Regions from separate parts of the Finegoldia sp. P2-F-LR genome, predicted to be linked through region 1. Evidence: predicted binding sites of a transcription regulator. Region 1 holds the regulator's gene; the other holds the start of a gene.
What was found. Region 1 encodes HrcA, which represses chaperone genes, less so after heat shock. Its sites were predicted from a motif close to ATTAGCACTCNATANTATNGAGTGCTAAT; they were not measured.
Positions count from the first base shown of each region.

Region 2: a site for HrcA is predicted at 1,994-2,022, ahead of ACU68W_RS01060 (co-chaperone GroES). Genes of this name have one in related genera too.

Region 1 covers NZ_JBRFJF010000001.1:100,281-106,310, reverse strand. Annotated here, with positions in the region: gene lepB (signal peptidase I) at 1-478, shown strand, start outside; gene lepA (translation elongation factor 4) at 488-2,299, shown strand; gene hemW (radical SAM family heme chaperone HemW) at 2,347-3,450, shown strand; gene hrcA (heat-inducible transcriptional repressor HrcA) at 3,533-4,579, shown strand; gene ACU68W_RS00520 (nucleotide exchange factor GrpE) at 4,569-5,144, shown strand; gene dnaK (molecular chaperone DnaK) at 5,186-6,030, shown strand, end outside.
Region 2 covers NZ_JBRFJF010000001.1:213,316-219,345, forward strand. Annotated here, with positions in the region: gene groL (chaperonin GroEL) at 53-1,672, opposite strand; gene ACU68W_RS01060 (co-chaperone GroES) at 1,686-1,970, opposite strand; gene ACU68W_RS01065 (DNA-3-methyladenine glycosylase family protein) at 2,149-3,033, opposite strand; gene ACU68W_RS01070 (Glu/Leu/Phe/Val family dehydrogenase) at 3,033-4,298, opposite strand; gene ACU68W_RS01075 (glycine--tRNA ligase) at 4,303-5,700, opposite strand; gene ACU68W_RS01080 (SOS response-associated peptidase) at 5,929-6,030, opposite strand, start outside.

The sequences.
Region 1 (6,030 bases):
ATTTATAGCTTTAGTAGTATGTTTCGTAATAAAAACTTTTATTTTACAAACACAAATAGTAAAATCATCAAATATGAGTCCCACTTTAACTTCTGGAGATTTTGTTCTCATTAATAAATTAAACAAAATTACTGGATATATTAAAAAAACTGATATAGTTCAGTATTATGATCAGAAGGATTCAGAATCTAATATTGCAAGAGTTATTGCAATGCCTAAGGATTCAGTGGAAATTATAAATGATGATATTTTTGTTAATGGAAAAAGAATATATGAACCTTATATTCTACTACAACAGTCCAAAAAATTAAACAACAATAAATGGGTTTTAAGTAAAGATGAATATTTTGTTATAAATGATAATAGAGAACTAGATGATTATAATGACAGCAGGTATATCGGACCCATTAATAAAGATTCAATAATCGGTGTTGTTTTCTTTAGATTATATCCTGTTGATAAGATTGGTTCGATTTAGGAGATTTAAATGAAACACGATAAAAAATACATAAGAAATTTTTCAATAATAGCGCATATAGATCATGGCAAATCAACTTTAGCTGATAGATTGATTGAAGAGACAGGTATGCTTACTCATAGAGAAATGAGTGAACAGGTTTTGGATTCTATGGATTTAGAACGCGAAAGAGGTATAACTATCAAATTAAAAGCCATTAAGTTATCTTATAAGGCTAAAGATGGTAATGTATATAACCTAAATTTAATAGATACACCTGGTCATGTTGACTTTACTTATGAAGTAAGTAGATCATTAAAAGCGTGTGAAGGTGCAGTATTAATCGTCGACGCAACACAAGGTGTAGAAGCACAAACATTAGGAAATGTATACTTGGCCATCGACCAAAATTTAGAAATATTGCCTGTAATAAATAAAATTGATTTGCCAAGTGCCGACATTGATTTTGCCAAAAAAGAAATAGAAGATATTATTGGATTAGATACTGAAAATGTTCCTGCAGTATCGGCGAAAGAAGGAATAAATATAGTAGATGTTTTAGAAGACATAGTAAACAATGTTCCTGCACCAATTGGAGATGAAAATAAGCCTTTAAAGGCATTGATATTTGATTCATATTACGATTTTTATAAAGGTGTTGTCGTTTATGTCAGAGTTTTTGATGGTTGTATAAAGCCAGGATCTGAAATTTTAATGATGTCTACTAACAAATCCTTTGAAGTTACTGAATGCGGTTACACATCTTCTGGTATGGTTAACACAGATGAAATTAGCGCTGGAGATGTAGGGTATGTTGTCTGCAGTATCAAAAATGTAAAAGATGCTAGAGTAGGTGACACTATAACAGATAAAAACAATCCTGTAAGTAAACCTTTGGATGGATATAAACAAGTTACACCAATGGTTTATTGTGGTATTTATCCTGCTGAAGGTGAAGATTTCAATTCTGTAAGAGATGCACTAGAAAAACTCCAAGTTAATGACGCAGCTTTGACATTTGAAAATGAAACATCAATTGCACTAGGTTTTGGATTGAGATGTGGATTTTTAGGGTTGTTACACATGGAAATTATTCAAGAAAGATTAGATAGAGAGTTTGACTTAGATATCATTGCTACTGCTCCAAGTGTAATTTATAAAGTTCATAAAAAAGATGGGACTGAAGTAGAAATACAAAATCCTACAAATTTCCCAAAGGAAACTGAAATTGATTATGTTGAAGAGCCTGTTGTTCATGCAGAAATCATGACTCCTACAGATTATGTCGGAGTAATTATGGAACTTTGTCAAGGAAAAAGAGGAACTTTCATAGATATGACTTACCTTGATGAAAAAAGAGTAACAATAAAATACAAATTACCATTAAATGAAGTAATTTATGATTTCTATGATGCTTTAAAATCAAAAACAAGAGGTTACGCATCTTTGGATTATGAATTAATTGGCTATGAAAAATCTGATTTAATTAAACTTGAAATAATGATTAATTCAGAAAAAGTTGACGCGTTAACATTAATTGTTCACGAAGATTTAGCTTATGAAAGAGCAAGAAAAATAGTAACGAAACTTAAAGATGAAATACCAAGACATCAATTTGTAATTCCTGTACAAGCTGCAATAGGAAATAAAATTATCGCAAGAGAAACTATAAAAGCATACAGAAAAGATGTACTTGCTAAGTGTTACGGTGGAGATATAACTAGAAAGCGTAAACTATTAGAAAAACAAAAAGAAGGTAAAAAGCGAATGAGATCTGTAGGTAGCGTAGATGTTCCTCAAGAAGCTTTCTTATCAGTCTTAAAATATGATGAAGGAAATTAAATTTGTTAAGCCAAGCGAAAGTTTGGCTTATTTTTATAGGAGGAGTTATGAAAGGAATCTATATTCACATACCTTTTTGTGCTTATAAGTGTAATTATTGTGATTTTTCAACAATGACGAAACAATACCAAAGAGTTGATGAATACTTTGATTTATTACAAAAAGAAATAAATATGTACAAAAATCCTAATGACAGAATAGATACCATCTATATAGGAGGAGGAACACCGAATCTTGTGGATTCTAAATATATTGAAAAAACGTATAACGTAATTGATAGCTGTTTTAACTTACAATTAAAGGAATTTACTATTGAATGTAATCCAGAATTCGTCACAAAAGAAAAAATACAAAACTATAAAAAAATTGGTATAGATAGAATATCATTGGGCGTTCAATCTTTTAATAATGAGTACAACAAATTTTTAGGAAGAAGGCACAAGGTATCAGATGTTTTAAAGTCATTTGAAATAATTAGAGGTTACATTGATAATATTTCAATTGATTTAATATTTGGATTTCCAAATCAAACCTTAGAGTCTCTAGATAATGATCTTTATTATATTAGAAAACTTAATCCAAACCATATTTCTTGGTATAACATGATATTAGAACCTGGAACAAAACTTTACAAAAACTATAAAGACATAAATCGAAATGATGATATAGAATACGAAATGTATTTAAAGATTTGTAATGTTTTAGAAAAATACAAACATTACGAAATTTCTAATTTTGCAAAAGATAAATTTGAATCCATCCACAACAAGATTTACTGGAAAGACGAAAATTATTACGGATTTGGTTTATCTTCGTCCGGTTATTTAAATCAACACAGATATACAAATGAGTTTTTTTATCCAGATTATAAGAAAAAAATATTGAACAATGAAAATCCTATTAGTTTTTCTGAGAAAATTGATTTAGAAAAAAGAGAATTTGAATTCATAATAACTAATATGAGATTAAAAGAAGGATTAAATTTAAAAGTATACCAAGATAAATTTGGAATAAATTTATATGCTAAGAACAAAAAATTAATTGATAACTGGATCAATAGAGGATTATTAACTTTAGATAATAACCATTTATGCTTTTCAAATCAGGGTTTTTTCGTGTCAAATAGTTTTTTCGTAGATATTTTAGTATAACACTTGACACAGTATAAATCGTAGTGTATAATTTTATTATCACTCAAGGTAATAGGTTGCTAACAAAAAAAGAGGTGAGGTCTTGAATGAAAATTTAACACAAAGAAAATTTAATATCTTACTCGCTACTATAGACAATTATATAAAGACTGCTCAGCCAATAGGATCTAGAGTTTTATCTAAGAATTATAATATAGGATTCAGTCCAGCGACTATCAGAAATGAGATGAGCGACTTAGGAGATTTGGGATATTTAGTGCAATCTCATATTTCATCAGGAAGAATTCCATCGCAAAAAGCTTTCAGATTGTATGTGGATTATATCCTAGACAAGCTTTATAAAACTGACGATTCTAGTTCTTCATTAATGTCTATCAGGAAACCCTATGAAAGAATTGTTGAACCTGAGAAATTAATTAAATCTTCTTCTCAATTCATTTCTGAGATAACTCAGTATCCAGTTATTTCTATGTTAAAAAAATCAGATAGGATGCATTTATCTCACATAGAGTTACTTCCAATTAGCGAATATAATTATGTTTTATTAACGTTATATGATTCTGGTGATTTAAATCATACTGTGATTTCATCAGAACAAGTCATAGAACCAAATGAATTAATTAAGATTAATTTTCTATTGAAGAAACTTTTTTTAGGAAAAAATCTAAATGAAGTTTATGATAATTTAGACGAATTTTCTTCAAAATATAAATATAATGATCTTTTTAAAGGTGCAATTACCGATATTATTGAAAATGAAAGAGATAAGTTATCTTCAATGTATGTATCTGTTGAAGGTTTATCAAATATTTTCAAGTATAGTGAATACAGCGACTTAGACAAAGTCAAAAGCATAATAGAATACCTTGAAGACAAAGATAAAATAGTGAATATTCTTAATTCTTCAGATAATTTCTTGGACATTAAAGTGGGAGATGAAAATAACGAACAATCACTTGTTGAAAACACAATCATCAAGAGTTCTTATTTCTTCAACAAAAATAACATAGGTGTTATAGCTATTGTTGCTCCTATGAGAATGAATTATGAACTTTCAATAGAAGCTATGTTTAAATTATCTAGAAGAATTAATGGATTAATTATTAGGGGGGATTATTATGAAAGATAATGAAGAAAATTTAAAACAAAGTCAATCTTCTGAAGAGTTAAAAAACGAAGATCAAAACTTGGAAAAAGAAGATTTAAATAAAAACGAAAATGAGTCAATAAAAAATGAGTCAATAAAAGAAGAAGTTGATAATGATAAAGATGAAATTGTAAATACTGAAATAGAGGATTTAAAAGACTCTTTAAAAAGATTACAAGCGGATTTTATCAATTATAAGAATAGAACAAATAGAGAAAGACAACAGTCTATTGAATTAGCCAACGAGTCTTTGATTTTGAAAATTCTACCTATAATAGATGATTTAGATAGAGCTATTGATAGTAAAGAAGAAAAAGATGAGTTCTCTAGTGGTGTTGAATTAATTAGAGACAACCTTCTATTATCACTAAAAGATTTTGGCTTGGAAGAAGTAGATTGTTCAGACAAATTTGATCCAAACTATCATCATGCTGTTATTACTGAAGATAGTGATAATGGTTCAGATATGATATTAGAAGTATTCCAAAAAGGATACATTTTAAATAATAAATGCATCAGACCTGCAATGGTCAAAGTTAGTAAATAAGAATTTTAAATATAGATAAAAATCTAAAGGAGGATTTTATAATGAGTAAAGTAATAGGTATTGATTTAGGTACAACAAATTCAGCAGTAGCAGTAATGGAAGGTGGAGAATCAGTTATAGTTCCTAACTCAGAAGGTAATAGAACTACTCCATCAATCGTAGCATTTACTAAAGATGGTGAAAGATTAGTTGGTGAAACAGCAAAAAGACAAGCAATCACAAACCCAGACAGAACAATCACATCAATTAAAAGAGAAATGGGTACTGAATACAAAGTAAACATTGATGGTAAAGATTATTCTCCAGAAGAAATTTCAGCAATGATTTTGCAAAAATTAAAAGCTGACACTGAAAGTTATTTAGGAGAAGAAGTTACAGAAGCAGTAATTACTGTTCCAGCTTACTTTACAGACTCTCAAAGACAAGCAACTAAAAACGCTGGTAAGATTGCTGGTTTAAACGTAAAAAGAATAATCAACGAACCAACAGCGGCTGCATTGGCTTATGGTATTGATAAAGAAACTGATCAACATAAAGTTATGGTTTATGACTTAGGTGGTGGTACATTCGACGTTTCAATCCTTGAAGTTGGAGATGGCGTATTCGAAGTATTAGCTACACGTGGTAATAACAGACTAGGTGGAGATGATTTTGATGAAAAATTATTAAACTATCTTGCAGATGAATTCATGAAAGAAAATGGTGTAGATTTAAGAAAAGATGCTACTTCTAAACAAAGACTTAAAGATGCAGCAGAAAACGCTAAGAAAGAACTATCTACAAGAGTTTCTACTAATGTTAACTTACCATTTATTTCTGCAGTAAATGGAACTCCAGTTCATTTAAATATGGATATTACAAGATCAAAATTTGATGAATTAACATC
Region 2 (6,030 bases), 110 kb from region 1:
TTTTAGTTCCTTGCAAAAAAAGATGAGGAATATATCCTCACCTTTGATTTGTCTACATATACGCGCCAGGACCTGGTTGAGGCATAGCTGGTTCGTCTTCTTTTATAGAAACTACTGCTGCTTCTGTTGTCAATAATAAACTTGCAACAGATGCTGCATTTTGTAATGCAGATAATGTTACTTTTGTTGGATCTACAATACCAGCTTTTAACATATCTACATATTCACCTTTGTATGCATCAAATCCAATTCCTTTGTCTTTATTTTTAACATTTTCAACTATAACAGATCCGTCGATTCCAGCATTAATTGCGATTTGTTTTACTGGTTCTTCTAAAGCTTTTAGAATTATCTTAACTCCTGTTTTTTCATCGCCTTCAACTTCATCGACAAGTTTTTCAACTTCTTCTAGAACATCTAATAGAACTGTTCCACCACCAGCTACAATACCTTCTTCAACGGCTGCTCTTGTTGCTGCAAGTGCATCTTCTATTCTCAATTTTCTTTCTTTTAATTCTGTTTCTGTAGCTGCTCCAACTTCAATTACAGCAACTCCACCAGATAATTTCGCTAATCTTTCTTGAAGTTTTTCTCTATCATATTCAGAATCAGTTTCAGGAATTCTGTTTTGAATTTGGTTAATTCTTTCTTCAATCTTAGATTGTTCACCATTTCCGTCAACAATAGTTGTCTTGTCTTTTGATACATTGACTTTTCTAGCTCTACCAAGCATATCAAATGATGCATCTTTTAGTTCGATTCCCAAATCTTCTGCGATCAATTGAGCTCCAGTTAAAATACATATATCTTCAAGCATTTCTTTTCTTCTGTCCCCAAAGCCTGGCGCCTTCACTGCTACACAGTTGAATGTTCCTCTGATTTTATTTAAAACTAATGTTGCTAATGCTTCACCTTCAACATCTTCAGCAATTATAAATAATGGCTTACCTTGTTGAACAACTTGTTCAAGTAATGGTAATATATCTTGAATGTTTGTAATCTTTCTGTCAGTAACTAAAATGAATGGATCTTCCATTGCTGCTACCATTTTGTCTGAATCAGAAACCATATAAGGAGATACATATCCTCTGTCGAATTCCATACCTTCTACAACATTTAATATTGTTCCCATAGATTTTGATTCTTCAACAGTAATTACACCATTATTTCCAACTTTTTCCATAGCTTCTGCAATTAGTTTACCAATAGTTTCATCAGCTGCTGATACGCTACCAACATTTGCTATTTCTTCTTTAGTTGTAACACTGTGACTTCTAGATTTAATAGCTTCCACGGATTTTTCAACAGCTTTTCTGATACCTTTTTGTAAAACAATTGGATTAGCACCAGCTGCTAAGTTTTTCAAGCCTTCTCTAATAATTGCTTGTGCTAAAAGTGTTGCAGTAGTTGTACCATCACCTGCTACATCATTAGTTTTAGTAGCAACTTCTTTTACTAATTGTGCACCCATGTTTTCGTATTCATCTTCAAGTTCGATTTCTCTTGCGATTGAAACACCGTCATTTGTAATCAAAGGTGCGCCATATTCTTTATCCAAAACTACATTACGACCTTTTGGTCCCAATGTAACTTTAACTGTATCTGATAATTTATTAATACCTTCTACCATGCTTTTACGAGCATCGTCTGAAAATTTGATTTGTTTTGCCATAAAATTTATCCTCCTATTCTACAACTGCTAGAATATCTTCATATTTAACTAATATATATTCTGTGTCTTCTAGTTTTATTTCTGTTCCAGCGTATTTTGAGTATATAACTTTATCTCCAACTTTAATATTGCCTTTCATTTTTTCGTCTTCTTCTACTTCAGATCCAATAGCTAAAACTTCTGCATAAACAGGAGCTTCTTTGGCTGAAGATGGGAGAACTATTCCAGAGAATGTTTTTTCTTCTTCTTTTTCTTGTTTTTTTAATACTAATCTATCACCAATAGGTTTTAAATTCATGATATCCTCCTTCAGAATCTTTTGTTAGCACTCTGACCCGTTGAGTGTTAATCCTCTTATATAATAAACCACAGTTTTGTTTTTATCAAACGTATTTATTAGCATTTAAAAGCAAATAACTCAATTTATTTTGATATTTCTTGCTTTAATTCTATTTTCTATGATGAAATTCTCAAAGTTATTTTCCGATAGTATTTTCTCTTCCATAGTAGAATAAATATTGCTGTGCATATCCAGCATAATCTCCAAACAAATCGTCCGCATATTTTGCAATTAAATTTTTATTTGTTTCTTCTTTAATAAACAAATATTCCATAACTCGTTTTATCCACACATCAACTGGAAATGTGTTGTGTCTGTTGTATGAAAAAAGCATAATACAATCAGCAACTTTTGGTCCTACTCCTGGAAGTTTAATTAATTCTTTTCTTAATTCTTCGTTTGATAAGTTATCAATTTTCAAAATATCAAACTCGTTATTTGCAACCATTTTTGACACATCTACAATTCTTTTATCTCTGAATCCAACACGGCACACTTCTCTCATTTCTTCCACTGGTACTTTTGCTAAATCTTCAGGCTTAGGAAAAGAATATAATTTTCTACCGTTAAATTCGCCCAAAAATTTTCCGTAATTTTCACAAATTATATTTACAGATTTCATAATTCTAGGTATTTGATTGTTTGCTGAGATTATGAATGAAATTATTGTAGAAAATTTATCTTGATTTAATATTCTGATTCCATCACCATATTCTAATGCGTTTTTTAAAGTTTCATTGAAAGATAATTTTTCTTTGATTTCTGAATAATCTGTTTTCAAATCAAAATAATTTTCCCATTTTTTATAGTAATCTTCTTCTGTACAGTTTTTGATATAAACGTAATCTCCAATCAAACTTACATTACAGTACATGTCACCATCAACAGTTGTATAGGACATATCGTCTTCTTTGTACCATCTAAACGCCTGTCCACATTCAAAAATGTGGGTAGGGTTAAAAGATGATTGTTCAATTTTAGTAAGTTTTAATTCATCATTAAATTCTATTTGTGTTTGCATTAATACCATCCGCGTATTTTCATTGTCTCGCTAATCTTTTTGATTGAATGTACATAAGCAGCTTGTCTCAATGTTATATTAAGCTTTTCAGATAATTCCCAAATTTCATCAAATGATTTATTAATCAATTGATATTCTTTGTCTATGACTTCTTCCTCAGACCAATAATATCCTGCTTTATTTTGTACCCATTCAAAATAAGATACAGTAACTCCACCAGAGTTTGCCAAAATATCTGGAACAATAACTACATTTTTTTCATTTAAGATTTCATCTGCATCCTTTGTTATAGGTCCATTTGCACCTTCTACAATTATTTTCGCTTTAATTGAATTAACATTTTCAGTTGTAATTGCATTTTCCAAAGCTGCAGGTATAATAACATCAACATCAGCCGCAAAAAAATCCTCATTTGAAATTACTTCGCATCCTTCAATGCTAGCAAAGTCTTTTTCTTTTGTTTGAGCAATTTCGTAGCATTCTTCAAAGTTGAATCCGTCTTCCTTGTGAATTGCAAATACTCCTCTTTGCTTATTGTATTCCATGATGTATTTGACTTTCATACCATGTTCAAGCACGTATTTTAAAGTATAAATACCAACATTACCTAATCCTTGTAATGCAACAGTCGTTTCTTCTAGTTTTTTATTCAAATTTAAAACAGCTTTTTTTGCACTTAGAGCTACTGAAAATCCTGTAGCTTCTGTTCTTCCCAATGATCCCCCAAACTCAATTGGTTTACCAGTGAAAGTTCCCATTTGATTAGTACCAGTTAATTTGTTGTACTCATCAGCCATCCAACTCATAATTTTCCCATTTGTATTAACATCTGGGGCCGGGATATCAAAATCTTCTCCTAAATATTTGTACATTCCATCAACGAATCCTCTGGATAATCTTTCCAATTCCCCTTCAGAAAGCTTTGATGGATCTACAATTATTCCACCTTTTCCTCCACCATAAGGTAGATTAGTTACTTGACATTTAAAGGTCATCCATATAGACAAAGCTTTAACTTCATCCAAGTTAACATCTTCTCTAAATCTCAAACCACCTTTTGTAGGACCCATTGCATTATTATGTTGTGATCTATATCCTTTAAATACTTTCATTGATCCATCATCCATTTTCACTGGAATATTTATTTCAATGACTCTGTAGGGATCTTTTAATAATTCATAAACGCTATCGTCTAATTTTAAAATTTCGCAAGCTTTTTTAATTTGATATCTTGCGTTTTCCAACGGATTTAATGTTTCTGTCATATAATTAAAACTCCATTTCTTTATTAACAAATTCTATAATTTCTTCAACTGTCATTCTTTTTTGTTCCATAGTATCTCTATCTCTGATAGTAACGGTATTATCTTCTAGAGTATCAAAATCTATCGTTACACAATATGGAGTTCCTGCTTCGTCTTCTCTTCTGTATCTCTTACCAATTGAACCAGCATCATCAAAATGAGTCATGAAATTCTTAGCTAATTCGTTATAAACTTCCATTGCCTTATCATTTAATTTTTTAGTTAAAGGAAGAACTGCAACTTTATATGCCGCTAATGCAGGATGAATCTTTAAAACAGTTCTTGTAGAATTGTCTTCTAATTGCTCTTCTTCATAAGCATCACACAAGAAAGATAAAAACATTCTGTCTACACCTACAGATGGTTCTATACAATATGGAGTGTATTTTTCATTTGTAGTTGGATCCATATATTCTAGCTTTTCTCCAGAACCTTCGCTGTGTTTTGACAAATCGTAATCAGTTCTGTCTGCAATTCCCCATAATTCTCCCCATCCAAATGGGAATAGATATTCAAAGTCTGTTGTAGCTTTTGAGTAGAATGATAGTTCTTCTTGTTCGTGATCTCTAAGTCTTAAGTTTTCTTCTTTCATTCCCAAATTCAATAAGAATTCTTTACAGAAATTTCTCCAATATTCGAACCATTCCAAATCAGTTCCTGGTTCACAGAAGAATTCTAATTCCATTTGTTCAAATTCTCTTGTTCTGAAAATAAAGTTACCTGGAGTGATTTCGTTTCTGAATGATTTACCTATTTGACCAATTCCAAAAGGAATTTTCTTTCTTGAAGTTCTTTGAACATTCTTAAAATTCACAAAAATACCTTGTGCAGTTTCCGGTCTCAAATAAATTTCTGATTTGTTATCTTCAGTAACACCTTGGAAAGTTTTGAACATCAAATTGAATTTTCTGATATCTGTAAAATTGTGTTTACCACACTCTGGACATTTTATGTTTTCTTTTTCAATAATATCCAATAATTCTTGTTCTGATTTTCCGTCTAATCCAGTTATTTCTTCATTTTTTTCATCCATGAAATAGTCTTCAATTAATTTATCAGCTCTAAATCTAGATTTACATTCTTTACAGTCGATTAATGGGTCTGAGAATCCACCAACATGACCAGATACTACCCAAGTTTGAGGATTCATAAGGATAGCTGCATCCAAACCAACATTGTAAGGGCTTTGTTGGATAAATTTTTTCCACCAAGCTCTTTTTATATTATTTTTGATTTCAACACCTAATGAACCGTAGTCCCAAGTATTTGATAATCCTCCATAGATTTCACTACCAGGAAATATTATTCCCCTTGATTTACATAAGCTTACTATTTTCTCCATAGTCTTTTCTTCGTTTTTCATAAAACCCTCCATTTTTTTGAATAATAAAAAATCCCCGAAGTAAAACTTCAGGGACGAAATGTAATTTCCGCGGTTCCACCCTAATTATGATAAAACATCACTCTTAGAATTATTAGCTCCAGACTGCCGTTATAACTTGTTAATTCTCACCACACATTAACTCTCTGTAATTGTTATATTATTTATCTTTCTTCGCTTTTCAATATTCATATAAATTATATCATAAATTTACAAAAATGTTAATTGACTGTCTGATAAATTTTCCATATCTAAGTTAATAAAATTATCCAACAAAAACTCGTGAATTTCTTTTGAATTTTCTCCGTGCAA